3 regions of the Labrenzia sp. THAF187b genome follow, and region 3 is predicted to be linked to each of the others. Evidence: predicted binding sites of a transcription regulator. Region 3 holds the regulator's gene; each other region holds the start of a gene.

Region 1 (14,120 bases), 630 kb from region 3:
GCCCCAGGACACCTTTCTGCACGATGCCGTCTTCCATCTTGTCGCGGCGAACGGCGTTGTAGATGGTTTCCGAAACGCGCTGGCCCCATTTGTCGACAAGTTCGGCCTTGCTGCTTTCCTCCGACACGATCCTGCGTTCCAGGATCTTGCCGTCCGCATCCACGGCTTCGACCACGATGTAGTAGTTCTCGGTGTCTGGATTGGATTCGGGAATGCGGGAAACGCCGGTCGGCACGCCTTCGCGGGAAATGATCCGAACCTCGAACACTTCCTGCAGCCGTCCGGCAAGATCGCGCAAGTCGGCCTCCGCCTTGAAGGCTGCCTCGTTGTTGCCGTCCGAAAGGGCAAGGTTGCCGTCGGTGGCCAGACGCGCGGCGTCGGCTTCGATTTCGGTATTTTCGGTCAGGGAATCGATCCGCCCGACCAATTCGGTATAGGTCGCGGGCAGCGCCTGAAGCCTTGCCAGCAGGTCCGCTTCCGCGCGTTGCGCCGGCAGCTTGACGATGAAGTACCAGGCCGCAATGCAAACGATGACGACTGCAACGACCGCCGCCAGCCATTTTGACCAAGTGCTGCGCGAGATGTAGATCATCGCCAGGGTGCGCTGGAAACCGGCGGAAGGTGGAGAATAGACGAAGCGGTCGCGCTTCAGGTCCTCGACACCCGCCTTCAGGATATGGTCCGGAACATCAATGCCCTGGGACGCATAGACCTGACGCAGCCGTTCGACCATGGCGGCATCGCGTTCATCGGTCTTCAGCTCGCGGGCCACCTGACCTTCTTCATGACGCAGCGTGTCGACCACGTCCATCGCCATCATCAGATCGTCAAGCGGGGCGTCGGATTTGCTTGCCATGAATGCATGTCTTCTTGAAAAAGGGCGGGCCGGAGGGTCCGGCCTGCCGGATTATCGTCAGATCAAAGGGCCTTGCCCTGGGCGGTCAGCTTGGCAAGCCGCCGCTTGCCGTCTTCCACGGCGTTGCGGATTTCCTCGGAATTCTTGGTCGACATCTCGCGCATTTCGTCGATGATTTCACGCGATTGGACCTGGAAGTTGACGACGGAGTCGACCAGCTTTTTCACCGAGGCTGCGGCAACCGTCGGTCCATAGCCGGCTTCGAGCGCCTTTTTCTGCACTTCGTCGCCGATGTCCGCCAGCGTTTCCAGGCTCTTGTTGATGCCATCCTTCATGGCATTCAGCGTCTCGGTGCTTTCGTGCAGGCCCTGCAGGCCGGTGAACGAGGCGTTGAGTGCGGTGAGAACGGATTCATTGGTGGAGAAGAAACTGACCGACTGGGCGTAAACGCGCTCCTTGGCGTTGGTCGTCTGGACCAGGCGCGCCATGATGACCTCTGACGTGTTGTAGCCGATTGTCAGGTTGTCGGAGAGGTCCTTGGCGATCTGATACCGCTTTTCCTCGTCCTGCATTTCACGCAGCTTCTCGTCGCGTGCCAGTTCAAGGCGTGCCTTCTGCGCCGGGTCGTCACCGGTGTAGGCTTCGACTTCTCCGGAGGCAGCTTCAAGGGCGCCCTTGGCGGCGTCCAGTTTGCCTGTTGCGATATTCAGCAGTTCCAGCGCGGTGACTTCCGCCTGTTTCAAGGCGCCGCGAAAATCGCGATAGGCTTCCAGAATGGTCTGTTCCCGCTCGATCTGGTCCTTGGTTGCCTTTGCAACGTCCTTGTAGGTGCCCCGGATATCATCGAAACGATCGGAAATGGTCCCGCGGCGGAAGTCGCGCCACTTGTTGGACAGGTTCTCGGTGAAGGAGATCTTGCCGTCGGCCAGCTGATCGACCAGCGCCTTCGCGTCATCACGGATGGAATTGAATGCCTCGGTTATCTGCTCGTAGCGTTCACCGATATCCATCTGCTGAACCTGCGAGCGAACAACCTCGTTGAAATTGGAAGCCTGGGCCAGGGTCCGGGTGATGATCAGCACCTTGTCGGGAGAAAGATCGGTAATCTGTTCCAGAAGGGCGTTGATCGGTGCGTCCTGCTCGCTTTCCGGCGTGATGCCGATGTCGCGGAGGGTCGACAGCGCACGGTCGAGGTACTGAAGCGGGGAAAAGCTTCCTGCCGGAGCCGTTGCAGTCTGCGGGTTTTCTGGGGTTGCCGCGTCTGTCATGTCTGACCTCCTTGAAGGACGCGGCTTGTTTTCAGGTATTTTGCCGCAACGTCCTGTTAACGTCATAATTTCGCATGTTAGGGCAGGCTTACGCCGCTCTGTCAACGGCTTGGCATGCATTTCGGGCCAAAGCCGGGCAGCCTTAAAACCTGCCAGAGCCTTTCCTTAGGCCCGTTTTGCGACAAATGTGTTTCCATGGTGAAAGATCTGCCGAAATTCGCAAATAAGCTGATTGTTCGAATCGGACCGCGGATGGATGCATATGCCTTGAAGCCCACCTGGCTTCCCTGGCGAAGCAATCGGCCTGCGAACCGGACTCGGGGCCTTGTCCCAAAAGTGATGGCGTCTTCATGAAGTTTCTCAAATGTATCCTGCTGGTTCTGGCCTTATCCATCACTTTTTCCGGTGGCATGCCGGCCGGAACGCTGCTTGCACAGGAGGCCGGGCAGGCTCCGGCTGAGCCCCTCGCGCGGTCGGCCGATTTGTTCAGCCGGGCGGCAACGGCGCTGGAAGAAAGAAGCATTTCTCCCAAGACCCTCGATCAGCTCCGGTCTCAGCTCGTCGAGGTTCGGGACGCCAGTGCGGAGATCATCGATCGCGGGAACATTCGGGCCAGCGCTCTGGAAGCCCAGCTGAACAGCCTTGGTGCACCGCCTGCAGACGGGCAGAAGGAAGCTGAAGAAGTTGCCGCAAGACGTCTTGAGCTTACCAATGCGCTGGCAGCCGCAAATGCGCCGGTCCGTGTAGCCGGTGAAATCAACAATCAGGCTATCTTCTATATTCGCCAGGTCGACAGGCAGCTTCGCGCACGGCAACTTTCGACACTGCTGGACAGGTATCCTTCGCCGCTTGCGCCGTCGACCTGGGCCGCGGGCTTTCAGGAGATAGGGGAATTCATAAAGCGTTTCGAACGCGGTGTGCAGAACGAACTGGCTCGCCCGAGCGTCTCGAAGAAACTGCATGAGACGGTGCCGCTTTCCCTCGGTCTAGCTATTTTCGGGATTTTGTTCCTGACGGTTCTGCAGCATCCGATTTCGCGGGCTCTGAAGCTCTATTGCGAAAAGCCGGCCACCGGTGCAAAGGCGTTGATGCTGGCGGTGCTCTACAATGCCAGCTTCATCGTGCTGCCGACCATTGGTGCAGTCGCCCTGGTCTCCATCTTTCCCATTCTCGATATCTATCCGAACTCGGTTCGCACCGCAGTGATCGCCGTGCCGGTGATGGCTCTCGTGATGATCATTGCGAACTGGCTGGGGCACACGATCTTTGCCCCCGGGCAGGATCGCTGGCGTCTGCTGGAGCTGGGGGACCGGGAAGCAAAACTCGGGTTGCGTCTATGCCAGGGACTGGGCGTCTTCATGGCCCTTGAAGTGGCGGTCGAGGCATTCGAACTCGATAACGCCTTCGGTACGGCGGCGATTTCGGTGCTTTCGGCTCCCCCCATTGCGATGGCGGCGGTACTGCTTTGGTCTCTGGCCAGCGTCATCAGATCCAACAAGTCCGTTGAAAGCAGTGCCGTGGAGAGAGAGCAGACTGCGGAAGAACCCGAAGAGGCATCAGTAAAGCCCCAGGAATCCGGCTTTCTGCTGTTCTTGTCGCTGCTCATGAAGACATCCGCCGTTCTTGCCGTCTGCGTGACGCTGGTGGGTTACGTCCAGCTTGCCCGGGTTGCGATCCTGCCGGTAATCATGACGGTTGCGGAGCTCGGTTTCGGCTTCATGCTTTACCATCTCATTCTCGTTGTCGTGAAAACGGCTATCGGCAAGCGGGAAGACGAGCCCGCTCCCGTCCTCGTCGCCTTTGGGCTGATCTGTTTTCTGACGCTGATTTTCGCGCCCCTGATCGCCATGACCTGGGGCGCACGCGGAACGGATATCGTCGAGGTCTGGTATCTGCTCACAAACGGGGTACAGTTGGGTGACATTCACCTGTCGCTGGACTCCTTCATCCTCCTGGTTGCCATTTTCGGCATCGGCGTTGTCGTGACGCGCTGGCTGCAGAACCTGCTGAAGGCGACCGTGCTGCCACAGACGCGGATGGACAGTGGCGCTCAGAATGCTGTTGTAACGGGCACAGGCTATGTCGGGCTTACGCTGGCGGCTCTGATTGCGATTTCCACCGCCGGATTGAACCTGTCCAGTCTTGCGGTCGTGGCCGGTGCCCTTTCGGTCGGTATCGGTTTTGGTCTTCAGACCATCGTTTCCAACTTCGTTTCCGGCATCATCCTGCTCATCGAACGGCCGATCAAGGAAGGGGACTGGATAGAAGTATCCGGGCAATCCGGATATGTCCGCAAGATCTCTGTCCGTTCAACGCGCATCGAAACCTTCGACCGCCATGACGTCATCATTCCGAATTCGGAGCTGATTGCCGGCACGGTCAAGAACATGACGCTGACCAACAAGTCGGGCCGGCTCATCCTGCCGGTTGGCGTTGCCTATGGCAGTGATCTGGAAAAGGTGAAATCCATCCTGTTCGATGCAGCGCGCGGGCATAGCACCATCGCGCGTTATCCGACGCCGCAGGTTCTTTTCATCGGGCTGGGCGACAGCTCTCTGAATTTCGAACTGAGATGTTTCCTGAAAGACATCGGCAATGTGATGATTACCAAGTCGGACCTTTACTTCACGGTCTACAACGAGCTTGGCAAGGCGGGTATCGAGATACCGTTCCCGCAGCGGGACCTGCATTTCAAGGATATCGACCGGTTGGCGGCGGCGCTTGAGCGCCGGCAGGCACCGGAAGTACCTCAACCGGTGGAAGACAAACCGTCCTGACAAGTCTGCCGGGCTTTCAATCCGTTTGAAGTGAAAGCCCGGCGAATTTTTGGGGTCCAGTTGGTTTCTCGAGAAAACGTGCCGTCAGACCAGTTCAGCGGCAATACGCGCGGCCAGGCGGGCATTGTTACGCACCAGCGCGATGTTGGTGTCGAGGCTGCGGCCGCCGGTCAGCTCCAGGATAGCGCCGAGAACGAACGGGGTCACGTCCTTGCCGCGAACACCCTTCGCAGTGGCATCCGCAATAGCTGCATCGATGTAACCGGTCATTTCATCCCGCGGGATCTGGTCGGCTTCCGGTACCGGGTTGGCGATCAGGACACCGCCATGATCGGGAAAACGGGACCGCATCTTCAGGAGCGAACCGATTTCGGCAGCCGAATTCAGGGAGTAGGGGGCCTTGAGACCACTGGCCCGCGACCAGAATGCCGGCAGTTCTTCCGTGCCGAAAGCAATGACGGGAACGCCCTTGGTTTCCAGAACTTCAAGGGTCTTGGGAATGTCGAGCAATGCCTTGGCACCGGCGGACACCACACAGACCGGCGTGCGGCCAAGCTCATCCAGGTCGGCGGAAATGTCGAAGCTTTCTTCCGCGCCTTTGTGAACGCCGCCGATGCCGCCCGTGGCAAAGACCTTCAGGCCCGCCGCATGCGCCGCCATCATCGTGGCGGCGACCGTTGTCGCGCCGTAGCGTCCGGTGGCAAGTGCGAAGGTCATGTCGGCACGTGAACACTTCATCACGTCCTTGGCCTGTGCCAGGCGGTCGAGATCCTCATCGGAAAGGCCCACCATGATCTTGCCGTCCATCAGCGCGATGGTGGCTGGAACGGCGCCTTCCGCGCGAATATCGGCTTCCACCTCACGGGCGGTCTCAACGTTCTTCGGAAAAGGCATGCCATGGGTGATGATGGTCGATTCCAGCGCAACGACCGGCTTGCCGTTCGCAAGTGCCTCGCGCACTTCATCGCTGTAAACGATCAGATCCCTGATGGCGGAGGGCGTTGTCGGAGTGGTCACGGCGTGTGCCTTTCTGTTTTCGTCCGGCAGCTCGGGCCGGGTCAATTCTGCAGGTCTTATAGGCGCAAGGCGGAGATGCGCCAAGATTGGAATTTGTCCATATGGTCAAAAGCTGGCGAGGGCATCCCAGGAGAGCTCTTCCGCGAGGGCGCCGGTGCTGCGCAAGGTCAGGGCTGCAGCTGCAAGGCCAAGAGGGACTGCTCGCGTCAGGCCATAGCCTCTGGCGAGCGCCGCGACTGTTCCGGCAGTTAATGCATCGCCAGCCCCGGTGACATCGACGATATCTGTTTGAAGCGGTGCGAACCGGTGAAGTTTCCCGCTTTCGAGCACCAGCACATCAGATGCTGCACTGGTCAGGACAAAACTCTTGAGGCCGGTCTGCGACAAGGCCGCCGCGAGGTCTTCGGAAGACGTGTCGCGGGAAAGCCCTGTAAGTGTGGCCGCTTCGCCGCGGTTCAGCATCAGGCAATCCAGTTTGCCGAGAACCCCACGCAGCCGGACTGCCTTGGCATCCGAAACGGCATTGGCAACAAGACGCCCAGGCAAGGCACGCCCCGTCAGCCGGACCAGCATTGCAGCGGGCAGGTTGGCATCCAGAAACCAGATCGTATCGTCCGTCGCGGTTGCTGCGAGGTCCATGACGATACCGTCGAAGAGATCCTCCGGAGCTTCGGACAGAACACGGTCGTCAACGCAGGCGGCCGCAAGATCGCCTGCCGGATTATGCAGCGCGAGGTACTGGCCCGTTGCGAAACCTTTCCGGGCCTTCACATGCAGCTCGAGCCCTTCCTGGCTGAGCTGGCGGGAAAGCATGTCTGCAGCGCCGTCTTCTCCAACCGCTCCCACAAGGCGTGTTCCAACCCCGAGCCGAACCAGTGCACGGGCAATGTTCGTGGCAACGCCGCCAGGCTTCGCACTCAGTCTCGACGGGGTTGACGTTTCAGGGCGGATCGGCTCGCTGGCATGGGCGATCGTATCGTAATGGATCGCACCGATTGCGATGACGGGGGAGGAGATGTCTGAAGTCACGTTCTGGACTGTCTCATGAAAAGCCGGCATCAGAACAGAAGCGTTCGATGCGCCGGTACTGGCAACCGTTGAAAGCGCGGGCTAGCAGATTAAGCGGGGGGCGGCAACAACCTGGTACGATCCGAAAAAGGGACACCTGAAACAGGAAACGCAGAGCATCGGGAAGAAAGGCGGCGCATATGCGCCCAAGCATCTTACACCGACTGAGACTGAAGCCAAGAAAACGGCCGGCGCGGTGGCGTCTGCCTTAAGCCGATGGACCGGCTCCGGGTCTTTCGAGATGCGCGGCAACCCGTTTGCCGTTGCCGGCGCTTCGGTCACCTTGACTGGCTTCGGAGCTGCGATCGAAAGCATCAAATGGGTTTCAACCGTGGTCACTCATACGATTGATCCGGAGGGGGGCGGTTGGACAACGATGGTGGAAGTGGAGACGAAAGAGTGACGCGCGAGTTCGTTTCAAAAGTCTACTTAACGTTATTTAAGCTAGTCGGTTTTCCCTTCAGTATCGGTCAGAGGTCCGAACAAACCGCCAAAAGTTGTTTGTCCGGATGGTTTGACGTCAATGTCGTTTTGTTGTGCAAATTCTTCGAATGTTTTTTCGGTTTCATCCAACAATTCAGGTGGGCGTGCGGGATCGTAAGTACATCCGCTGAAAGAGTTAGATTTAAAAAAAACAGTCGAAAGTCCAGCAGACGAGAAATCACAAGATCGAAATATGCATTTTTGTGGAGCCGAAAGTACCCAACCGAGAAGACCTGCGAGGCTAACTGCCGGTCTAATTTTATAGCTTTTAAACTCACAATTTACAAAACGGCCGTCCATTGCTTCGATTGCATGCGAGTTCCTAAGGCCACTCAGATCCGAGCTCATGTTGTCGAAGACACAGTTAGCGAAGTGCCATCGATTTCCGGCTTTGTTCATTGTATCGATCGCTTCGTCAGAGAATTTAATACTCGCGCCTCTAATGAACTGATTTGGTATTTCACTTATTGGAACAAAGCTCGGTTTCTCCGAGAATGGATTGGTGCCAAGACTGGGTTCAGAGAAGGTGAACAGAATTGTATCTGTGAGAATCCGAGGGGGGGAATGTTCCGCACATTTTCGGAATATTTTTCGGATCTGATTGCTTCTTCTGATGCTGTCGGCACGTATAGCTTGACTCTCAGAATACACCCCCATCTGGGAGGCAACGACCTCATCGGATATCAGCTGAAGCGCATAGGTGGAATACTTATCGTTGGCTGCGGTGGCAACAGTTTCAAGCATGGCAATCGCCATGGTCTTATTACGCTCTTCTGGTTTTTGCAGGAGCTCGTTTGCCTTCTCAAGCAGAAGTCCAAGCTCAATTTCATCTTTGCTATCATTGGCCCGCTTCGCTTCTTCAACCTGTCTAGCGGTGATTACACCCCGCCACAGAACAGAAAAGAAGGTCGCTGCGGCCGCAAGGCCGACAAGGAAGGGAGTCGCAGCTCTTGCGCGCTTATCAAAATCTTCTCCTCCGAAGACAAAGACGTAGAGAAAAGCAAGCATGTATCCAGAGACAGCTATTGCTATCATGAGCAGCGTAATTTTTTTCCAGTCTCGCTCACCCAATTCGGATGCAACATCAGCGTAGTGAAGAACGCGGTTCCACTTTTGCGAAATGTGGTTTTTTCTAAAGAAACGCCAATAAACTCTGAGGCTTTTCATTTTGGTTTTCCCCGTTTTCACGGACACAAGCCGCTGATCGTCTTTCCGGCCGTTTTGCCTCCCTGATGGACGGTCCGGACCAAGGTCCGGACGGCGGGCCTCCAACGCCAATCTTCAGCCCGCCCGGTAGCCTAAGACAACCACCGCGCCCGGTGCATCGCGCGATGCTCGGGTTTTATGGATGAGTCGCCATAAGGTTGTCACTCACGATGAATGAAATCCGCTGCGGCTCTTGCCGCAAACTCTTGATGAAGTCGGCCGAGCGAGCGATTGTTGGCCCTGTAGAAATTAAATGTCCCCGATGTGGGACGTTGAATAACCTGAGGCCCCTAGAGCCCTTCTCCGAACGCCCAGAGCGCCATATTCCGGAGAAAACATGTCCTGGCAACTCTTCCAACAAGACGCCCTGACTTGGCTGCATGATCAGTCAGCCGAACAATATGACGCCCTCGTTACCGATCCGCCGTACAGCTCTGGCGGATTGCATGCCGGCAGCCGAACGGCGGACAGTGCCAACAGCAAGTACGTGAATGACCCCAAAAAGTATCCGGAGTTTTCAGGCGAAAACCGCGACCAGCATTCCTACATGCTCTGGTCAACCCTTTGGCTCACTGAAGCCTACCGCGTTCTCAAGCCCGGCTCACCGTTCATCGTCTTCACTGATTGGCGGCAGCTTTCGGTCATGATCGATGCAGTCCAGGCAGCCGGGTTCACCTACCGGGGGTGTGTTCCCTGGGACAAGACGGAAGCCTGCCGTCCGGCCAAAGGACGGTTTCGCCAGCAGGCTGAGTTCATCCTGTGGGGATCTAAAGGGGCTTGGCACGATAAGGATGGTCCCACCTATCCAGGGGTCATCCGTTGCGGCGTAATGGCAGCAGGCCCCAAACTTCATACCACGGGTAAACCGCTGCCTTTGATGGATGCACTCGTCCAGGTGTGCCCACTTGGCACCGTGCTCGATCCCTTCACAGGTTCTGGTACAACCGGTGTTGCAGCCCTTCGCGCTGGCCGCCGTTTTATCGGTTGCGAGAGGGAAGCAGCTTATTACGACATTGCTAGTCAGAGGCTTTCAAAGGTGGTGTGAAGTTTTCATGATAATAGCATTTCGCTTACGTTGTCCGACACCAGAGCAAAAACGGAAGTCAATTCAATGGCACCATTGAGTTTCAATGTGATCGGTTTCACCTTCGTGAAACGCATGAAAGCGCTTTACGAAAGCTATCGCGTAGCGGCCAAAGAACTGACGATTTCACTTGGTGCCAAGGTGCGTCAGCTAGAGGACTACAAACTCGGTGTAACAAATGGTTCTCCGCCTATCGAAGAACGCGATGAGGACGGATACCTCCTTTGGTCGCAAGAGCAAGTCTTGGAACTCGACATAGATGCGATCAACGACGCGCTCCACGGTCTTCGGAATAGTTTTGCGATTGCAGTCTTCCATGCTTGGGAAGCTTCCATTCAAATGCAGTCTCGCTTTAAGGCTGGTGAAAAGGCCACTATCAAAAGCTACAACGAACTAGTAAAAGCCGCATCTCTTATGAACATTCAAGTTCAACCTGAACTTCGTAAGATTTGCACATTGGTAAACTTGCTGAAGCATCAAAACCCCATCCTAGGAAAAAAACTGGCGTCTCAATGGCCAGAAGTACTACCCAGCAATGTTGCGACTGGAATTAATGTCGATTGGTACGAAGTGGTTCGACTTAGTGACGCAGATATGGAGTTTGTTTTCGATATAGTTTCTAAATCGGGACCGGACGTCGGACTCACAGCTTAAGAAAAATTTGTTAGAGGTGCAGTTTGCAGTTGTTGGGTCATGCAGATCCCGTTGCATCTGAGGTGGATCACTTATGACATCTAAAAACGAAAAACTCGGGCGTTCATCGACCATAAATTGGATGTTCCTTGGATCAGCAGCTTGGGTCGCATTAGGCGTTGGCGTCCTCTGGTTGAGTTCATCCGAGTGCGATTCTGATGTTCAAAAAGCGGTAATATCTTGCCTAACCGCAAACGAACTGGGTGACTTCTTGGCGGGCTTTTTTGCACCGCTTGCTTTTGCATGGTTGGCCTATGCCGTTGTGATCCAATCAAAGGAACTTTCAGCACAAAAAGAGGAGTTACGGCTAACTCGCAAAGAAATGGAGTTGACCAGAGAGGTCGCAATCGAAGCCAAAGACGCGACACGCGCCCAGGCGGAGGAAGCACGACGCAGTGCAGAGTTGTTTGGCACACAAACGAAGTTGATGGAGGAAAACCAGCAGAGTGAACGCCAGGCTAGGGCACACGAAGACTTTGAATATCTCGTATCTTCGCTAAGCCAGACGCTATTCGAAGCTGCAGTTTTATTGACACCGAAAAACATGGTGGGAGTTCGACGGGAGGAGGGAGTGCGGGGGTTCCTAGTCTCATTGAACCATTGCAATGCGATTTTATCTCAGTGGAGAGAAACCACCGATCCATCTCCTATCGATCGACAAATGCAGGGGCTGGCAAAAGCAGGAAATGTGGCCAAGGCTTTTGCAGACCTACTTCCGGAACTTTCGAACGTCGACAAACTCGTTTTCAAGGATTGGGGCTTACTAGAGCTAAGCAGGCTAATTGAAGAGGTCAATTCCGAAAAGTTGGTTGCCAAGTGAAGTTGCGCGAATCGCCAAACGAAGTTGCGCGCTACAGGAATCACGGGATGTTCCAATCAATAGATTACGCTAGGTAAGTTCTAAAATCGATAAGTGAGAACATATTGGAAACAAACAGCCATTTTCATTTTAATACCAATCGGTTTTGCCGACTTGTCAAATGAGAACAAAATGTGTACAAAGGCTCTCATTGAAACGGCGCGTCCATCGTGGAATAAGGAGCGTAAGCCATGTCGCAAAGTACACTTCGTCTCGTAGAAAGCAGCCAGATGGATAAGACAAAAGCGCTGGACGCAGCGCTCAGCCAAATCGAACGCGCCTTCGGCAAAGGTTCCATCATGAAGATGGGGCAGGGCCAGGTGGTTGAGGTGCAAGCCGTCTCGACCGGGTCGCTCGGACTTGATATCGCGCTTGGGATCGGCGGTCTGCCGCGCGGCCGTATCGTCGAGATCTACGGGCCTGAGTCTTCGGGTAAAACCACGCTTGCCCTGCATGCGGTTGCCGAAGCCCAGAAGACCGGTGGTATCTGCGCCTTTGTCGATGCGGAGCACGCGCTGGATCCGATCTATGCACGCAAGCTTGGCGTCGATATCGACAATCTGCTGATCTCCCAGCCGGACGCTGGTGAACAGGCACTTGAAATTGCCGACACGCTGGTGCGGTCCGGCGCCATCGATGTTCTGGTCATCGACTCGGTCGCCGCGCTGACGCCGAAGGCAGAACTCGAAGGCGAGATGGGCGACAGCCTGCCGGGCATGCAGGCCCGTCTGATGAGCCAGGCTCTTCGCAAGCTGACTGCTTCGATTTCCAAGTCGAAGTGCATGGTGATCTTCATCAACCAGATCCGCATGAAGATCGGCGTGATGTTTGGTTCTCCGGAAACCACGACCGGCGGTAACGCGCTCAAGTTCTATGCCTCCGTCCGTTTGGATATCCGCCGTATCGGTGCGATCAAGGACCGGGACGAAGTGGTCGGCAACCAGACCCGCGTGAAAGTCGTCAAGAACAAGCTTGCGCCTCCTTTCCGTCAGGTGGAATTCGACATCGTCTATGGTGAAGGTGTCTCCAAGACCGGCGAACTCATTGACCTCGGCGTCAAGGGCAACATCGTTGAAAAGTCGGGTGCCTGGTTCTCCTACAACAGCCAGCGTCTTGGCCAGGGCCGGGAAAACGCCAAGCAGTTTCTGAAGGACAATCCGGAAATTGCCGATGAAATCGAACTTGCGATCCGCCAGAACGCCGGCCTGATCGCCGATGCGATCATTGATCCGGACGCTGCATCGGAAGAAGCCGAGGACTGATCCTCAGCTTCCGGTTAGCGCTTACAAGAGCTCCGGACGTTTGTCCGGTCTTCCAAGGGCCTCCTTCCGCACTCCGGAAGGGGGCCTTTTGCTTTTCGGGACCCGCAACGGAGCGAAATCGGAAGAGGTCAGATCCTGTCGGAGCGATTGTCCTGCGCATGACGGCAGCCTTCATTCCGGAAATCGCCTGTTTCCCGGTAGCTTTCCTTTGGGTCGGGTCCGTGCAACCGCTGGACAGGGTTGGAGGTGAAAGTTAAAAGGCTGTTCCGGCGCGGATCGGAGACCCGGATCCAGCGCCTTCAAGATTTTCAACAGGCCCTCATATGCGGGGCTGTGACCGATGCGAGATCCGAATGACCGGCGTAAATGAAATCCGCTCTGCCTTTCTGGACTATTTCAAGACAAACGGCCACGAAGTGGTCGAGTCCGGGCCGCTGGTGCCGCGTAACGATCCGACCCTGATGTTTGCGAACGCGGGCATGAACCAGTTCAAGAACGTGTTCACCGGCCTGGAAAAGCGCGACTATTCCCGTGCGGTCACGGCACAGAAATGCGTTCGCGCCGGCGGCAAGCATAACGATCTGGATAACGTCGGTTACACCGCGCGCCACCACACCTTCTTCGAGATGCTGGGCAACTTCTCCTTTGGTGATTATTTCAAGGACCAGGCGATCGAACTGGCCTGGAACCTCGTCAACAAGGAATTCGGCCTGCCGAAGGACAAGCTGCTGGTAACCGTCTTTGCCGAAGACGATCAGGCGTTCGATCTTTGGAAGAAGATCGCAGGTCTCAGCGAAGACCGGATCATCCGTATCGCGACGTCGGACAATTTCTGGTCCATGGGCGATACCGGTCCGTGCGGCCCGTGTTCCGAAATCTTCTACGACCATGGCGACCACATCTGGGGCGGCCCTCCGGGCTCTGCGGAAGAAGATGGCGACCGGTTCATCGAGATCTGGAACCTCGTCTTCATGCAGTACGAACAGACGCCGGAAAAGCGTCTCGACCTGCCACGTCCGTCCATCGACACCGGCATGGGCATCGAACGGATCGCCGCTGTCATGCAGGGCGTCCACAACAACTACGACATCGACCTCTTCAAGGCACTGATCGCGGCGTCCGTCAACGCAACGGGTGTTGAAGCGGAAGGCGACGCCACCGGCAGCCACCGCGTGATTGCCGACCATCTGCGCTCCACGAGCTTCCTGATTGCCGATGGCGTGCTTCCGTCCAACGAGGGTCGCGGCTATGTGCTGCGCCGGATCATGCGCCGCGGCATGCGCCACGCCCATCTTCTGGGTGCGAGCGAACCGCTGATGCACAAGCTGGTTCCGGCGCTGGTGCGTGAAATGGGCCGTGCCTATCCGGAGCTGAGCCGCGCTGAAGATCTGATCACAGAAACGCTGAAGCTGGAAGAAACGCGTTTCCGCAAGACGCTGGAGCGTGGTCTCGGCCTGCTGGACACCGCAACCGAAGGCCTTGAGGCCGGCGGTCGTCTGGACGGGGAAACCGCGTTCAAGCTTTATGACACCTACGGCTTTCCGCTG
Region 2 (3,194 bases), on a different replicon from region 3:
GGAAATTGTATTTCACGAAAAGCAGGTTCAGCGCCTCGGCAACAAGCCGCTCCTGCGGAATCCGCTTGCCCTGCGGGTCGCGCGTGCGAAAGCTGATCTCTTCCAACGTTTCCCAATAGGCAGGCGGCAGGTAGTGCGTTTTGGCGCTCTTGTTGGCCCGCGACGGTGCAACATAGCTCCCGGCCGTCTGGCCGCTGCGCGCGCGGCGCTTCGGCTCGGCCGGTGTATCAGAAACGTCCGTGCCGGTCGGCGCTGCGGCCGGCTGCTCTGCGGTCTTGATGGCGCTCGCCAAAAGGGAAGGCTTGCGGCTCATGCTTTCATCCTTTCATGATTTCCTGCAATCATGCTTGCCTGCTCCGAAAGGAACGCGAACAGGCCGGCGATTTCCTGCGCCGCGCGCCCTTCCGGCTCCAATTCCTGCGCCGTCTGGCCCAAGGCCGGCGCGTCCTCATGGGCTTTCAGGCGGGACATATGGATAGGCGCAACCGTTACGTTGAACCGCTCGGCAATCGCGGCCGCGTCGTCGGCCGCCCTGCCCCCGGCGTTCGGATGCACCAGATTCAGCACCACGAACGCGGGCGGATTGCCAGCCATGTCTAGCAGCCGCTTTAGCGGCTCCAATGTGTCGATCGCGAAAATCTGCGCCTGCGTCGGGATCACGACCATATCGGCGTGCTTGGCCGCTTCGGCCGAGGCACTGTCCATCTTGCCGGGGGTGTCGATGAACACCCAATCCATGCCAAGGCCGCGATAGGCGTCCAGCGAGCGCCGGATAGCACCCGGCTGGATCGAGGCCACGTCCGGCCCGTCACCGTCGCGCCGATCAAACCAGTTGACGGCGTTCGTCTGTGGGTCGAGGTCGAGCAAGGCCGATTTCTTCCCGGCCCGATGTGCCGCGACCGCAAGCGCCGTCGCGATTGTCGTTTTGCCGGTCCCGCCCTTCTGCGTGCAGAACGCTACTGTAATCATGTTTGCATCCTTTCATGCAAGGAAGTTTACATGCTTTCCATCTTGCATGAAAGCATGTTTGCATTTCCAGTTCGTTAACTAGCCCTCCGAATCCTCCGCCGCCATCGGCTCGTCGCACTCACCACACACCAAGCGCACGCCCGGTTTCGCCCAAGCGTTCATGTCGCATGACGGGCAGGTGTAGCGGGTCTTGCTGGCCGACTTCGCCTTCCGCTTTTTCCGGGCGTCGGCATCGTCCCAAAGCTCGACATAGAGGGCGGAAAAGTCGGGTTGCGCCGCCAGCTCCGCAAAGGCGCGGGCGTAGGGGCCAGCCTCGACAATGTAATGGCTGCACGATTGCCCCGTTTCCTTGCCGCCCGGCCGGCCGGTGTCGGAAGGGTGCAGGCCGATCGCGTGCATTTTCGTGGCCCATTCCTTATTGTGATACCCGGCGCGCGAGGGCTTGCCGAAATGATGCTGCCAAAGGTGCGCCATCTCATGCGCCAGCGTCGAAAGGCTTTGCTCGTCCGTCCGGCTTTTGAAGTGTGAGGGGTTCAACGCGATTTCGTCGGTGATCTCCGCGCCGTCCTTCGATCCGAACCGGCCGCCGGCAAAATAGCCATAGGCTTTGTTCTTCCGCTGCAAGGTCACGAGGCAGCCCGGCAGCTCGCCGCCGAAAAGCCGGTCATTGAAGAAATCGAACGCCCGATTCAGCGCAGCATAGGTCTTCGCGGTCGGATTGGCGGGGGACATGGCGGCCTCTTTTGTATCGTACGAAACAACAATCGCACAATTTGCGATTACATGCAAGCATGTTTACATGATTTCATATTGAGCACAGCCCCTTGCTTCCTGTCGAAAGCCCATAGGACGGTGACCGCAGGCGCAAGCGTTGCGGATTTTGCTCTGAGGGTGCCGCTTGCCGGCCCGCCTATGCGCGGGCCGGAACCGCCGCAGGGCCGCGTGAGCGGCCCGAACAGCGGCGACCGCTTATGTTTTCATATAGAGAATAGAATTAGAGGGGGATTCAGTCTGGTTATCGGACTCACGTTTCATCAAGCCCTTTGCCATGCTGACAAGAGCACGCCCTAGTGGGCTATCGCCCACGTCGAGCTGCGTTCGCTCATCAAGAGGCAGGGCCTTCTTGTAGGCGTCGATTGCCTCGCTCCAAGCCCTCTGTTCCTGTCCATGATCCGCAGGCGGGGGAGGGGCCTTGCCGAACCGGCCGAGGAACTGCCGGGCCTTCTCCGGCAGGGACAGGCGATAGGCGTTACTCGCCTGCTGCACCTGGGGGCCGCGCCCCTCGTTGCCGGTTGGCTCGTAGCGCCGCAGCCAGTCGATGAAACCATGCGCCCGAAGGTTCTTCAGCGCCCGCACGATCGTATCGCGCGACCGGCCTAGCCTGTCCATGATCGTGGTGATTGACGGCTCAAGCCGGCCGGTGCGGAAGTCGATGAGATTGACGAACAGCCGCAGCACGTCCAGCGCCACCGATCCTAGCGGCCCGCTGCGCTCGCCCTTCTCGTGCAAGCCGGCCTCGTTGTAGATTTCGGCCGCCTTCAAAATCGCCTGCACGTCCTTGCGCGTCGTCGGCCGCCATATGCGGCCCTCCGATCGCCCCCGGATATGGCTATGCCGGCGAACTGGCGTCGGGCATCGCGCGGCCGGGGGCGGAAAGACCAGCCCTAGCGCGGTCTGTCCCGATCCCCGCAAGGTGTCCCGGCGCTGATAGGCGAGCGCGGAGAGCTGGCCGGCCTCATCGTCATTAAGCTGGCCGGCTCCGTGCCTGGTCCAGATTTCCCGCATGATCTCATCAAGCGCGTTTCCACGCGCGCAGCCGATCGCGGCCGCGATTTGCGTCCTCAACATATGCCCTTCGTCCTTCCGTTCGGGAGGGCATGACGGCATGGACGGCAGGCACAGCTTTCCCCATTTTCGCAAGAATCAATCTTGCGAATTGGAGTGCTCTAGCGTAGATAAGGGGAGAGTTAGCGGACTCCTGACCTACAGTGTGTCTGACGGCCTATAAAACGCTCGATCGCGCCAACGATCGGGCGTTTTGCCGTTATGCCCCTAGCTGCTTCTCGAAATAAAACCTCAAAGCTTCCTCGATGATGGGCGCGCGGGATTGCACGCCCTTCTGCTGCTTGGCCCGGTCCAACTGTTCAACCAGTTCGCCCGGTAGGTCGGCCCAAACGCGCGCCATGCCCGCAGCTTCACGCCGCGCCCGAAGGGCGGCGACTCTT
Region 3 (14,120 bases):
TGTCGGCGGCGAACGGATGATGTCTCTGGGCCTCAAAAGCTTCTTTGACATGTCTGATGTTTCCGTCATGGGATTGACGGCAGTACTCGCCAGATTGCCGTTGATCATCAAGCGGGTCTACCAGACCGTGGATGCCGTGGTTGCGGCCAATCCGGATATTCTGGTTATCGTCGACAGTCCGGACTTCACGCATAACGTTGCCAAGCGCGTGCGCAAGCGCGCGCCTCATATACCCATCGTTGGTTATGTTTCGCCTTCTGTCTGGGCTTGGCGTCCAGGCCGGGCCCGCAAGATGAGCGTCTACGTCGACGACCTTCTGGCCTTGTTGCCGTTTGAACCTGATGTGCACCGCAAGCTCGGTGGCCCGCGCACCCATTACGTCGGCCATCCCTTGAGTGAAATCGCTTCCGAACTGCGTCCTTCAACTGGCGAAAGAGCGCCTGTAGAGGCAGAGGAGAAGATCCTGCTTGTGCTTCCGGGGAGCCGGCGAAGTGAAATCGACAGGTTGCTAGGCGACTTCGCCAAGACCGTTGCGATCGTCAAAGAAAAGTTGCCCGGGCTCAAGGTTATTCTGCCGGCAGTCGCGCACCTTGAAGACAAGATCCGGCAGGATACGGCCCATTGGCCTGTTCCGGTCGAGATTGTGACCGGCCTGGACGCCAAGCGGGCGGCCTTCAGAAAGGCGCACGCAGCCTTGGCCGCGTCAGGCACTGTTTCACTTGAGTTGGCTCTATCAGGCGTTCCGATGGTCGTTGCCTACAAGGTCGACTGGTTTTTCAGACGGATGAAGGAACTCAACCGGGTCTTCAAATTCTCGAGCGTTGATTCCTTTGTCCTGCCAAACATCATCCTGGGAACAAAAGCCATTCCGGAGTTCCTTGATGAGGAAGTCCAGCCAAAGGTGCTGGCGAACCATCTCGTTGAGCTTCTGAACAGCGGTCCTGAACGCCAGCAACAGATCGAGCATCTGCAAAAGCTTGATGATGTTATGCGATTGCCGGACGGGCATAGCCAGCGCGGGGCTGCAGCCGATGTCGTGCTTGCTGCTATGAAGACAGGATCCTGACGATGTCGTCGCCTCGCTCAAAAGCGGCGGGGAACAGTTTCACCACGTCTTCATAGCCGGGCAGCGGTTCATAGGCGAGGGCGGGTATTCCACTGTCATTCATCGTGCGGACGATTTCGCTGCAATCGCTGCGTCCGGTGCGTATCAGAAGAAAGTCGCAACTACCAGAAACCGGATGGCATCGCGTCTCCTGCGCGATCCTGCGTCCGGTGTCGTCGCGCATGCCCGCGAGACGGGATGCCATGCGCCGGAGCTCATCGTATTTGCCGAACAAGCGTATCGCCATGGCAGCTTGAATGGCACTTATCATACTGCTCACGCGTGACTGGAGGAACTCCACGGCAGTCGTCTCGCTACAAAGCATATAACCAAGCCCAAGACCCGCAAGACCGCTCTTTGAGGTGCCGCGCAAAAGAACCAGGTTGGGATGCTTCTTCAAAAAGGCGAGGCGGTGTTCTGGGTCTTCTGAGAAAAGCACGTAAGCCTCGTCCAGGAGCACCAGTCCTTCTCTGGCACTCACCAGGTCCGCCAGTTCGCAAGGTGAAAGATCCTGCGTGGTCGGATTGTTCGGTGCACTTAGCAGGACAGTGTGATGCGAAGGAGATTTCCTGACCAACTCGTCCAGTGTCGGGAACTTCTCCTGTGCGATACCGAGTTTCATCAAGGTCTTGTCGAACAGGAAGAAATCCTTGTTCAAGGTCGCCACTGGATGGTTCTCGGATCGGGTGATCAGAACCTGCTCCAGGAGCTGGATAATACTGTGGCCGAAGACAGCCGAGACACCTTCCGAAAGTTCCAAAGCAGTGCGCGCTGCTCTCTCAGCTTTTTCCTGAAGGTCCGTTTCTAACCCGGCCAGTACGCCTGCGCTGGCAGCTTCGCCAATGTGGGCCGTTATTGCATGAATGTCAGCTTCGAAGGTTTTGGGCCACCTGAAAAGGTCTTGGCGCTCCTTCAGAAGATGATCCAGCCTGAAGGGAGCAGCAGTTCTCGGGTGTTTGAGACGGTTACTGGCCGGGCAAAACTGGTTCATGGTGCAGATATTGTCCGAAGACCGCTTCGCAGTCCTTGAAGTATTCTCGCGTGAAGAGGATGTGGGTGTGCCAGAAGATATCGACGACGTGGGTTGGCTGCAGGTGCACACTCATGTTGGCGCCATTTTGCATCTGGTCTCTGGCAGATTTGAGGAACGACCTGTAGGCCTCTTCAACCTTGCGGGCCGAGGAGACAGGCCAGTTGTATCCGCCGGCGGTATCCGAGGCGGTCAACTTGGTGATGATGCATTCCAGATCAAGCTCATCGACAGTATCGAAGGGCAAGGCAAATTCAGCTGTCGGCATCGCATTCCCTTTCTCCGTGATGCCCGATTCCCGGGGCAACGTAGGCTCACCTTTTGGTCCGGGAAACGGGTAAAATGTTGGAAGGGTTACTTCTTTTCTGACGTTTTACGGTCGACCGTTTCACCCTCGGCAGAGGGATCAATGTGTACAACGCAATGACCGCCGTAGCAGAGAGCCTTGCTGTCGGCCTGGTTGATGTCGTGCGGAAAACGATTTGCTTGCTGGTAGAGTTTCAAGAGATTTTTCATGTGATTTTCTCCCAATTCGATGAAAGCGGGAACAAAAAGGAAATTATGGAAGTTGCGGCTTCGCCGGTTCAGGACGCTGACATATCAACGTGGCCGCGGCAGGTGCCATCCGAGAAAGTTCCACGGAACACCGGTTCGCCGACCAGACCGGTCGCCCACAGTTCAGCTGAAACAGGGTCCGTTTCACCATCAAAGGACATCAGGTAGGTATTGTGAAACGAAACGACTCCCATGTTCTGAGAAACATCGTTGCTGACTACTTTGAACGAGTGTCCGTTGTCCGTCACCCGGTGCTCAGCACCTTTGTCAGATGCGCTTGTCTTGTAACCGGATCCATACCTTTTGGTGCACACCGACATGTCACCGTCAGCTTCGACAGTTGTTATCTTGTCAAAAGAAAGATTTATGTCGGCTGCGATTGCTGGCAACCCGAAGAGGCTAATTGTTGCCGCAACTGTAAGTGATTTAATACTACAAGCAGTCATTATTTTCTCCCTTCATTTCAAAGAAACGAAATGACTTAGGGAGCGTAGCAGCAAATTTTTTAAGTGATAATCGAATAAAAGTAATGAAATTACCAAAAATAACTTTAGGTGAATTTCAGCTTAATCGATAGTATTTTAACGAATATTGATTGGAATATTGTGAATATTCTTATCTTCTTCAAGTGATTGTTTTTACGCGAGAAACACTCAGCTTTCGCTGAAATGGCAACTCTGTCGCGACGACATTTTCATGCTGAAAATTAAGACATGAAGCAGTCGCGCCCCTGAATGGGGCAAACTTTTGGAAGCTCCGATGAACCGGTGCAGGCCAGACAAACAAAAAAACCGGGTGCAGTACGCCCCCGGTTTTTCCAAGTTTCGTGGGATCAGGTTGCTTTGCTCAGGCGTTCGCCACGTTGTCCAGGAAATGTCCAACTTCATTCTTCAGAATATCGGTTTTCTGAGACAATTCGCTTGAAGCGCCGAGAACCAGATTGGCGTTCTGACTGGTCTGGGCGACTGCCTGCGATAGATCCGACATGTTGGTCTTTACGGAACCAGTGCCCTCGGCGGCCCGCTGAACGTTGACCGAGATTTCGCTCGTTGCAGCACCTTGCTGTTCGACTGCCGCTGCAATGGTTGAGGTGTATTCGTTGACCTCTTCCATAGTCTGTGTGATCGCCTCGATTGCGACAACGGCGTCCTTGGTTGCGTTCTGGATTTCGGATATCTGCGAGCTGATTTCCTCAGTGGCCTTGGACGTCTGGGTTGCCAGTTCCTTCACTTCGGCGGCAACGACTGCAAAACCCTTGCCGGCCTCGCCGGCGCGTGCAGCTTCGATCGTTGCATTGAGGGCCAGGAGATTGGTCTGCTCTGCAATCGCCTGGATCAGGTTGACGACTTCGCCGATCTTGGTGGCTGCAGTTGAAAGGCTTTGAACCTTTTCGTTGGTAACCTGGGTGCCTTCGGTTGCCCGGTCGACAACCTGCGTGGTCTGGTTCACCTGACGGGAGATTTCCTGAATAGAAGCGGCAAGCTCTTCTGCAGCGCTCGCAACCGTCTGAACGTTCTGTGTCGCTTCGTCGGTGACGCCATAGGTGCTATCGGCAAGGCTGGAGTTCTGGCTGGCGATAGCGCTGAGATCCTGAGCGGTGCCATCAAGTGTCTGAGCCGTCTCTGCAACGGAGCCCAGGACTTCTGTCGCTTTCTCACGGAAACCGGAAATCAGCGCCTCAATGCGGGCTTGCCGCTCTGCACGCAGGTGCTGGTCTTGCTCTGTTTCCGACTGCAGGCGCAGTCTTTCAACGGCGTTGTCGCGGAAGACCTGCATGGTTCGGCTCATGTCGCCAATCTCGTCACCACGCCCGGTACCGTCGATCTCGACATCCGTGTCACCTTCCGCCAAGCGGGACATGGTTTCGGTCGTCCGGCGAAGAGGGCGTGTCACCGCGAAGTTGAGTGCGATAGCCATTCCAACGCCGGCCAGGATGGCTGTCAGAAGGGCGAGGCTGATAACGCCAAGTGCGCTGGTGCTGGAGGCCTGTGCAGCAGCGCTCTGATTGGTGGAGATGGTGGTGATTTGCGTCTGCACTGTCTGAGACAGATCCGTCATGGTATCGATCTGTCCGGCGAGCTGGAGCTGGTTTGAAGCCAGTTCGGAAAAACTCGCAGCGAAGCTGTCGATAGAGCTCTTCACCGCCGGAACGATGTCGGAGATCGCCGGGAAGTCCTTGGCGCTCGATTCGAGTCGGGACGCCAGTTTGTCGAGGCCCTCGAGACCGGTCGTCACGGCCTGCTGAGACGTGTCGCTCGGCGACAGCATGAAGTAGAACGCGGCGGCCTTTACCGCGTTTGCGTCTGCCTCGATCTGCATAACCGTGTCCGCGACGCTGTCGACGACATAGAAGCGCTGGTTGATCTGGTCGGCCTGTGCATAGACATTGTCGATGGCCACATTTGCCTGTGAACGGATTTCCTTCACATCGGAAACAAGCTGCTCGAACCCTGCCTTGGCGGCATCTGTCAGGTCGAAGATCGCGATGTAGTCCTTCGTCTCGGTCAGTTTGCCGAGTGTCTGCTCCAGTTCGGCTGTTTTGGCGGCAAGCTGCTGAAACTTGCCCGGGTCGACGCCGTCAAAACTGTTTGCGGCCATCTGCTTGGCAGAAGGCACAAGCAGGGCAACCCGGTCCTTGATGTCTGAAAGCTGCTTGGCGTTGTTGGCTGCGGCGTTGAAAAGATTTTGAAGGGTAAGTGCCTCTTCCTGAAAGCCGGCAGCAGCCTGGCCGACCTTGTTGGCGAGCACCAGCGTCTTGCGTGCGTTTGTCTCGTCCTGGCTGACGCCGTCTCGCGCCATCAGGGCCTTGCCGAGGATCTCCGAAGAGATCTTCTCAAGATTTTGCACAGCGCCATCAAGTTGCTGTTGCTTTGCGGTCTGTGTCTGCGTCAGGCCGACGACCTCTTCGAAAGCCTCACGGAATTGCTTTACAGCAGTAGCTGCTTCAGCGACGGGAACCTGAGCTTCGGGATCAGCCTTCAGCTGGTTCTGGAGCGTTTCAAGTTCGGCGCTCAACACACCGATGTCGGAGATCGTTGCCTCAGCTGTCTGAAGGTCCTGTGAGGACAGGAAGCTTTCCTTCTTGCTTGCGAGGTTCTGCAACTGCGCAATGGCGGAAGTTGATTGTTTGGCAACCTCCATGCGCTCCGAGAGGGTCAAGACGCTGTATGCGCCAACACCACCTACGATGCCTGTAAGGGCAACAACGGCAGCAAAACTACCGCCGACTTTTACCCCAAACTTCAAGTCAGAAGCGAACTTCAGGAAACTCATGTTAACCCCTCGAAACCCCGGCGTGTTCAATGCGCGCTATTTGTTTGAAAGGGTAAGCAAAGATTCCTTATTATTCGTGAAAATTTTCAATAATGGGAATTTATGATATAATTATAACGATCAATTCTTTATATCCGTAGTAATTTTGCAAATTAGAAGAATCCTATTTCGATTTTTGAACGCGTTATTTTTGTTTTTTATTTCTTTTTATTTTCTTGGTAAATATTCGATCATTTCTATTCTTTTTAGAAATTATGGGTGAAATCTTTTTTTCTCTCCTGGATTGAGCTGAAATAATATTTCTTGGATTTGTTTTGTTTCCGCTGGGTAACAAAATGAAGAAGACGCCCGGCAATAAAGTCGAGCGTCTTCCGTTTTGATATGCATACAGCTGAAATGCTGCTGCAAATTCCAGACGCTTGTCTGTGTGCTGTCTTAACGGCGCTGGTCGATCGGCGTGTAGTCGCGCAGTTTCTCACCAGTGTAGAGCTGGCGCGGACGGCCGATGCGCTGGGACGGATCTTCCACCATTTCCTTCCACTGGGCGATCCAGCCTACGGTACGGGCCAGAGCGAACAGAACGGTAAACATCGTGGTCGGGAAGCCAAGCGCGCGCAGCGTGATGCCGGAATAGAAGTCGATATTCGGGTACAGCTTCTTCTCGACGAAATATTCGTCGTTGAGCGCGATTTTTTCGAGCTCCATTGCCACGTCCAGCAGCGGATCGTCCTTGATGCCAAGCTCGCCGAGAACTTCGTGCGTGGTCTTCTGCATGATGCGCGCACGCGGGTCGTAGTTCTTGTAGACGCGGTGACCAAAGCCCATCAGACGGAATGGATCGTTCTTGTCCTTGGCGCGAGCGACATATTCCGGAATGCGGTCCACGGAGCCGATTTCCGACAGCATGTTGAGCGCTGCTTCGTTGGCGCCGCCGTGTGCCGGCCCCCAGAGGCAAGCGATACCGGCTGCGATACAGGCAAACGGATTTGCACCCGAAGAACCTGCCAGACGAACCGTAGAGGTCGATGCATTCTGCTCATGGTCGGCGTGAAGAATGAAGATGCGATCCATGGCGCGGGCCAGAACCGGGTTCACCTTGTATTCCTCGCAAGGGACCGCAAAGCACATGTGCAGGAAGTTTGCCGCATAGCTCAGGTCGTTGCGCGGATAAACGAATGGCTGACCAACGTGGTACTTGTAAGCCATTGCGGCGATGGTCGGCATCTTCGCGATCATGCGCAGGGACGCAACCATGCGCTGGTGCGGATCGGTGATGTCGGTCGAGTCGTGATAGAAGGCGGACAGCGCCCCAACCGTGCCGACCATGACTGCCATCGGGTGGGCGTCGCGACGGAAGCCGGAGAAGAACCGGTTCATCTGTTCGTGGATCATCGTGTGGTAGGTCACACGATTGACGAAGTCGTCCTTCTGGGTCTTCGTCGGCAGTTCGCCGTAGAGCAGAAGATAGCAGGACTCCAGGAAGTCGCCGTGGTCTGCGAGCTGCTCGATCGGGTACCCGCGGTAGAGCAGGGTGCCTTCGTCACCATCAATATAGGTGATCTTGGACTCGCAGGAGGCGGTGGAGGTGAAGCCCGGGTCGTAGGTGAACATGCCCGTGTCCTTGTACAAGGACGAGATGTTCACAACCGACGGTCCGATGGATCCGTCAAGAACGTCGAATGCGTGGTCGTTACCACCGACATTGAGCTTGGCGTTGTTGTCGGCCATTCAGAAACCCCTTTACGTTAAACGGATGTGCTGTCCTGGTTTGACCCTTCTGGCGATGGGTCCCGTTTCCGGTTGCCGGACCAGCACTGGAGACTTTTTCGCGTCTTGCGTAGCCCATTTACTGCACTGCCGCAAGCTGGCCGATATAACGCTTTGGTCAAAGACGGATTTCGCCAACCAGAGCGACTGCCGGAAGCTTGGCTTTTGCCTAAAAATGCATCCGGCAGTGCTTTGTCTCAGGCTGCCTGATCCTGAATTCTGGCAAGGGATTCTTCCCGGCCAAGAGCGATAAGGACGTCATAAATGCCGGGCGACGTGCCTCGGCCCGTCAGCGCGGCCCGTAGCGGCTGCGCCACCTTGCCCAGTTTCAATTCCTTGTCTTCCGCGTAGGCCTTTACTGCAGTTTCCAGCGGGTCCGCGCTCCAGTCAGAAGCGCTGGAAAGAACTTCGTGAAGATCCTTCAGGATCGCCCGGGCGTCGTCGTCCAGGATCTTCTGGGCCTTTTCGTCGGTGTCGAGCGGGCGCTGACGCCACAGGTAGGAAGCGCTTTCCGTCAGTTCGACCAGGGTCTTGGCCCGTTCCTTCAGTCCGGGAAGTGCTGCAAGCGCGGTGTTCTCGTTGTCACCATCGGCAAGCCAGGCGAGAATCTGGTCGCCGCCTTCGGCATGTGCGAGATAGACCTTCCAATGGCCCAGCAATTCGCCGTCATCGGTCGCGCGCATGTAATGGCCATTGAGGTTCTCAAGTTTCTTGAAATCGAAACGCGCAGCCGACTGGCCGACAGCGTCGAAACCGAACCACTTGATCATGTCTTCGAGCGAAATGATTTCCTCGTCACCATGGCTCCAGCCGAGACGTGCCAGATAATTCCGCATGGCCTGCGGCAGATAGCCCATCTCGCGATAGGCTTCGGCGCCGGTCGCACCGTGACGTTTGGAAAGTTTTGCGCCGTCCGGCCCGTGAATGAGCGGAATATGCGCCATCGCCGGCACATCCCATCCCAGAGCCTTGAAGATGAGCGTCTGGCGGGCTGCATTCGTCAAGTGGTCGACGCCGCGGATGATGTGTGTGATGCCCATGTCGTGATCGTCCACCACAACGGCGTGCATGTAAGTCGGCGTCCCGTCGGAGCGCATCAGTACGAAGTCATCAAGGTCCTTGTTCGGGATCACGACACGACCCTGAACGAGATCGTCGACCACCGTCTCGCCTTCCTGAGGGGCCTTGATGCGGATGACCGGGTCAACTCCGGCCGGGGCTTCGGAGGCGTCTCGCTCGCGCCATGTTCCGTCATAGCGGGGCGGCTTGCCCTCGGCGCGGGCTTTCTCGCGCATGGCGTCGAGCTCTTCCGGGGTGCAATAGCAGCGATAGGCCGTGCCGTTGGCCAGCATTTCCTCGACCACTTCCTTGTGGCGCTCAACACGGGAGAACTGGGAGATCGGGTCTCCGTCCCAGTCGAGCCCAAGCCAGGACAGGCCGTCAATCAATGCGTCCACCGCTTCCTGCGTGGAGCGAGCCCGATCCGTATCTTCGATCCGCAGCAGCATCTTGCCGCCGTGATGACGTGCGAAGAGCCAGTTGAAGAGCGCGGTGCGGGCGCCGCCGATATGCAGGAACCCGGTCGGGGACGGGGCGAAGCGCGTGACGATGTTCTGTGCCATGGTGCTTTATGAAAGTCTCTGTCAGTATGACGGCGCGGAGCGCGCCGGATTGGTGGCGCGGTCTTAGCACAGGCTTTGGCGAGGCTAAATAGGGGCTCCGGCCATTTCTTGGACCAAAACGAGGAGCTGAAGTGACGTCACGGTCCGGTCCGCTCGATATTTCTGCCGGCCGGTCGAAAACGGCAACCCTTGATGTTGAGCGCGAGGATTTATCACCTGCCGTGCTCAAGCCTGAAATACGCGAGAAACGACGTTCAAGGCTAGCGGGCGCTGGTCACACTTATTCCGCTCACAATGCGTCAGCAGATCGTCTTTGGGATTCGCAAGGGCTGTTGTGGTGTGCCTTCGCGTTTGCCGCGGGAATTGGAGTTTACGTTTCGTTGCCCGAAGAACCTTCCTGGGTTCTGTTGGGATTTCTGGTCGTGCTGGTAAGCGCGGTTCTCTGGCGTGTGAAGCAGCGAGGCACGGTGGCGGTTTCCGTCGTTCTCCTCCTGGCATTCTTTGCCGGACTGGCAGCCTCCAGTCTTCGCACGGCATATGTTTCGGCGCCGCGCCTTGCCGAACAGATGAACACGGATCTTGTTGGTTACATAGAAGAGATTGACAGCGGGGCAGCCGGTCACCGGATCGTGCTGGCCGTATCCACGGTCAATGGGCGTCCTGTCGAGGAAGGCGAGTTCCCCGTTAAGGTGCGCTTGCGCGTTCCGGCAGGAAGCGACATTGAAGTGGGGCGCACCGTGAGCGTCAGTGCGCGGCTGTTTCCTCCTGCAGGTCCCGTCTTTCCAGGAGGATACGATTTTTCCTTCCGGGCCTTCTTTCAGCAGATTGGAGCGACGGGTTTCAGTTTCGGGTCCCCCGAGGTCATCGATACTGAGGACGTTGGAAATGAATTTCGCCCGGCCGTTGCCGTTTCCAAGCTTCGAATAGACCTCGCGGAGCGTATCAGGGGCAATCTTTCGGAAGGGCCGGAAACAGCACTGATCGTTGCTCTTCTGGTTGGAGACCGCAGCGGAATAACCGAAGAGCATGAAGAGATTTTGCGGGCCGCCGGACTGGCTCACATTCTTGCAATTTCCGGACTGCATATGGCGCTCTTTGCCGGCGGCGCCTATGGCGCGGTCTTACTGCTCTTTTCGTTGGTGCCTGTCCTGACGCTCAGGTGGCCGGTGCACAAATGGGCTGCACTTTCAGCTCTTGGTGCTGCAGTTATTTATCTGCTTCTGTCCGGTGGTGCAGTTGCGACGCAACGCTCGTTCCTGATGATTGCGATTGTCTTTGTCGGAATTCTGGTGGGGCGGCGCGGCCTGACCCTGCGAAGCGTGGCGTTGGCCGGCCTCGTGCTCTTGCTGATTGCTCCCGAGCGGTTGTTTTTTCCCGGCTTCCAGATGTCCTTCGCTGCCGTGATCTGCCTCGTCGCCGTTTATGACCTGTGGCGGCAGCGAGATCGTTCCCTGTCATCTGGTGAAAGAGTGTCCGGATGGGGCATGGCGACTTGTCTTTACCTAGGCAAGTGGGTTGCGGGGCTGTTCGTCACCGCATTGGTCGCAGGGCTGGCGACCGGCATCATAGGAGCTCATCACTTCAGCCGCATCGCGCCCTATGGCCTTGTCGGCAACTTGCTGGGAATGCCGGTGTTTTCACTTGTTGTGATGCCGATGGGAGTACTTGCATTCGTTCTGATGCCCTTCGGCCTTGCAGCTCTCCCTCTGGCTGTCATGTCTCTAGGCGTTTCACTTCTGTTGAAGGTTGCTTCCTTTACCGCAACCCTGGATGCCGGCAGCGGAACTTCCGGAAGGCTCGACGGGGCTGCTGCGTTGCTGTTGCTATCAGCATTATTTGCCGGATTGTTGGTGCCTGGCAGAAAGCGTGTGCTCGCCGGACTGCCTCTTGTCGCAGGAATATTGATTATACTCACCAGCCGGCCTCCGGATATCCAGATTGCCGCAAGCGGCTCTCGAATTGCTGCCCGCGATGAATCGGGAACTTTGCGCTACGCAGCAAGGGGGAGATCGTTTGCAAGTGATCTCTGGCTGCAGTCGGAAGGAGTGAGGAGTGATGCGATCTTGTCGCACAAGATGAAATCGCCTCAAAGAAATTGCGATGGGGACGGTTGTGTCATCAGGGCCTACGTCAATTCAGAGGACGCAGAACGATTGGACGGCAGGCGATCCTTTCTTGCAATCGCGCAGCCAAAGACATTTGAAGCGTTTCAGCTGGATTGCCGATATGCCGATTTGGTCGTGACCGATCTTGTCGCTCCGGAGAGCTGCGGTGTAGCCCTCGTCCTGGATCACGGAACGCGCACCGAACGTGGTGCCGCCTCCATCTGGCTATCGCCCGGTGATTTCAGCCAGGCCACAGATGCTACGAGCGGTGCCAGTGCACCGGGCCATCCGCCAAACGAAAATCTGAAAATCGAGAAACTGAAGTTTGCCATCCCTGATCCACCGCGCCCCTGGCATCAGCAGGGAACGGTAACAAGAGACAGCTTGCGCCAAGCCGAGCGCGCCTCGGTGGCCGAAGCGCGCGCAGAGGAGTGACTGGTCAATACTGACGAAACAGGGCAACGAGGCGGCCCTGAACACGAACGCGGCCGGGGCCGAAGATCCTGGTTTCATACGCCGGGTTGGCTGCTTCAAGAGCGATGGAAGCGCCTTTCTTGCGCAGCCGTTTCAAGGTGGCTTCTTCATCGTCCACAAGTGCGACAACGATGTCGCCACTGTCGGCGCTGTCGGTCCGGCGGATAAGAACGGTATCACCGTCCAGAATGCCGGCCTCAATCATGGAATCGCCACGAACCTCCAGCGCGTAGTGTTCGCCGCGACCAAGCAGGTCCTGCGGCACTGTGATGGAATGGCTGTGTGTTTGAATGGCCTCGATGGGGACGCCGGCTGCGATGCGGCCCATGACGGGGATTTCAGTAACACTGGACACCGGAACCGGTGCAGCTTTTTCCGGCTCCGGTTTGCCGAGTGAGCCTTCAATGACTTCAGGTGAGAAGCTGCCTCTTGGCCGTGGAGCGCCCAGGCCGGGTGCGATGGAGTCCGGAAGACGAACAACCTCCATGGCTCTGGCCCGGTTCGGCAGGCGTCGAATGAAGCCACGTTCTTCAAGCGCGGTGATCAGGCGGTGAATGCCGGACTTGGAGCGCAGGTCGAGCGCATCCTTCATTTCGTCGAAAGACGGCGGCACACCGGTTTCTTTCAGTCTTTCGTGAATGAACATGAGCAGTTCGTACTGCTTGCGCGTCAGCATGTAGGCGTCCCCTGACCGAGAAAACATCTGGTACAAATCAAGAACATGGTACCTGTTCTCATTGTGTTCTTCAAGGGTAAATGTTCTCTTACTGTTCTTGGCGTCGAACAACGTGCCGTATTCAATCCGTCTCCGATATCGGATTTAGGTCGTCCTTCGATCCGGTCATGATCAGCAGTTCACAGGTGATCAAAGTCGGCGCTCCACCAGAGGCAAGAATGCCCCGATGCAGTCCACCGTCGAGATCAACGGCGCGGATTGGGACGCAAAGCTCTTGATCCGGTTTCGCGCCAGCGTTTGCAGACAGGAGTATCTCCGAAATCAGACCTGTCATCGGCTGGGCATCGCGGAACGCTGCTCCGGCCAGACTGCCCAGTCCATAGACTTCGTAGGAGGGGGCTTTCAGCTCTTTTGCGAGTTCTTGGATGCTTTCCGTCAGGTCGGCAAACGGAGCGAGTGTGGTGATGAGCGCATTGTAGTCGGTTGTCCGTGACTGTTCGTCATCCTGTTGCACACGAAACAACGTAAATTCGGTTTCCGGATCCAGCGATGCCACGAACGCTGCGCCTTGCAGGCCGTACCCCTTGATGGCCCCCTGATGCGCAACCTTCAGCGTATGCGGCAGTAAGTGGCCAAGGTGCTCGACTTCTTCCTCGTGCCAATAAGCGTGTACATGAGCGAACCATTCACCATCTCGCATCCCGAGAATGGCAACTGCGGACTCCAGTGTTGCGCCTTTCGAGGAGTGCGTGTCGCTGTACCAGGCTGCATGTCGGTCATCGATTGCACAGGCAGGCATTACGAAGTCGAACGCTTCGAGCATAAGCCCGGAAAGATCGAGAACGGCGGAGCTCAGTCCCTGGTGCGTGGCGAAACGGCCCAGCGCCTCCAGCAAGGGAGTTTGCTCTGCCAGGGAGATTTCCAAAGGATTCGCCTGACATCTGGCAAGGGGGAGCCGATTGATGGCAGAAGGGCCGGGATGACGAATGTCGGACAGAGACCTGGGGGCGGGCCGTCTCACAACAGGCCTTTCTCGGTCAAATGCTCCCGCACCAGTTTCTTGGTGATCTTGCCATAGGCGCTTGTCGGCATTGCGGGAATGAAGAGATAACGTGCAGGCATCTTGTAGCGGGCGATCTTGCCATTCAGATAGTCGCTGAGTTCCTGTGGGTCGGGTGACTTGTCTGGGGCAGGGACACAAACGGCAAGGCCGACTTCACCCCATTGCCGGTCCGGAATGCCGAGAATTGCGACCTCGGAAATATCCGGATGTGTAAGCAGCACTTCCTCGACTTCCTTCGGGTAGACGTTGGAGCCGCCAGAAATGTACATGTCCGAAGCTCGGCCTGTCAGGAAGAGGTACCGCTGTTCATCCATGTGACCGATGTCTCCGGTGCGGAACCAGCCGTTCCGGAAAGACTTCTGGTTGGCGTCTTCGTCTTCCAGATAGCCGGCACAGACTGCCGAACCGATGACGCAGACTTCACCCGTTTCATTGGGGGGCAGATGATTG

Evidence for each region. The regulator LexA, encoded in region 3, represses DNA repair genes until DNA is damaged. The targets are predictions, from matches to a motif close to TGTTCNNNNTGTGTTCNG.
Region 1: recA (recombinase RecA) is a predicted target of LexA. The motif match lies at 11,368-11,385, and genes of this name have one in related genera.
Region 2: FIV03_RS31410 (SprT-like domain-containing protein) is a predicted target of LexA. The motif match lies at 1,723-1,740, and genes of this name have one in related genera.

The regions. Positions count from the first base shown of each region.
Region 1 is NZ_CP045344.1:3,615,472-3,629,591, forward strand. Features, by position in the region: gene FIV03_RS16590 (DUF6384 family protein) at 1-856, opposite strand, end outside; gene FIV03_RS16595 (hypothetical protein) at 919-2,124, opposite strand; gene FIV03_RS16600 (DUF3772 domain-containing protein) at 2,475-4,901, shown strand; gene FIV03_RS16605 (pseudouridine-5'-phosphate glycosidase) at 4,986-5,918, opposite strand; gene FIV03_RS16610 (PfkB family carbohydrate kinase) at 6,024-6,947, opposite strand; gene FIV03_RS16615 (hypothetical protein) at 7,183-7,389, shown strand; gene FIV03_RS16620 (hypothetical protein) at 7,431-8,636, opposite strand; gene FIV03_RS32050 (Com family DNA-binding transcriptional regulator) at 8,885-9,046, shown strand; gene FIV03_RS16630 (site-specific DNA-methyltransferase) at 9,013-9,720, shown strand; gene FIV03_RS16635 (hypothetical protein) at 9,787-10,413, shown strand; gene FIV03_RS16640 (hypothetical protein) at 10,487-11,272, shown strand; gene recA (recombinase RecA) at 11,503-12,573, shown strand; gene alaS (alanine--tRNA ligase) at 12,927-14,120, shown strand, end outside.
Region 2 is NZ_CP045348.1:8,849-12,042, reverse strand. Features, by position in the region: gene FIV03_RS31420 (chromosome partitioning protein ParB) at 1-313, opposite strand, end outside; gene FIV03_RS31415 (ParA family protein) at 310-969, opposite strand; gene FIV03_RS31410 (SprT-like domain-containing protein) at 1,048-1,701, opposite strand; gene FIV03_RS31405 (helix-turn-helix domain-containing protein) at 1,939-2,817, opposite strand; gene FIV03_RS31400 (ribbon-helix-helix protein, CopG family) at 3,014-3,154, opposite strand.
Region 3 is NZ_CP045344.1:4,244,420-4,258,539, forward strand. Features, by position in the region: gene lpxB (lipid-A-disaccharide synthase) at 1-1,066, shown strand, start outside; gene FIV03_RS19575 (aminotransferase class I/II-fold pyridoxal phosphate-dependent enzyme) at 1,047-2,096, opposite strand; gene FIV03_RS19580 (hypothetical protein) at 2,071-2,403, opposite strand; gene FIV03_RS31625 (hypothetical protein) at 2,490-2,651, opposite strand; gene FIV03_RS19585 (hypothetical protein) at 2,720-3,136, opposite strand; gene FIV03_RS19590 (methyl-accepting chemotaxis protein) at 3,537-5,963, opposite strand; gene gltA (citrate synthase) at 6,399-7,691, opposite strand; gene gltX (glutamate--tRNA ligase) at 7,928-9,352, opposite strand; gene FIV03_RS19605 (ComEC/Rec2 family competence protein) at 9,733-11,892, shown strand; gene lexA (transcriptional repressor LexA) at 11,897-12,607, opposite strand; gene FIV03_RS19615 (hypothetical protein) at 12,729-13,532, opposite strand; gene FIV03_RS19620 (acyl-CoA synthetase) at 13,625-14,120, opposite strand, start outside.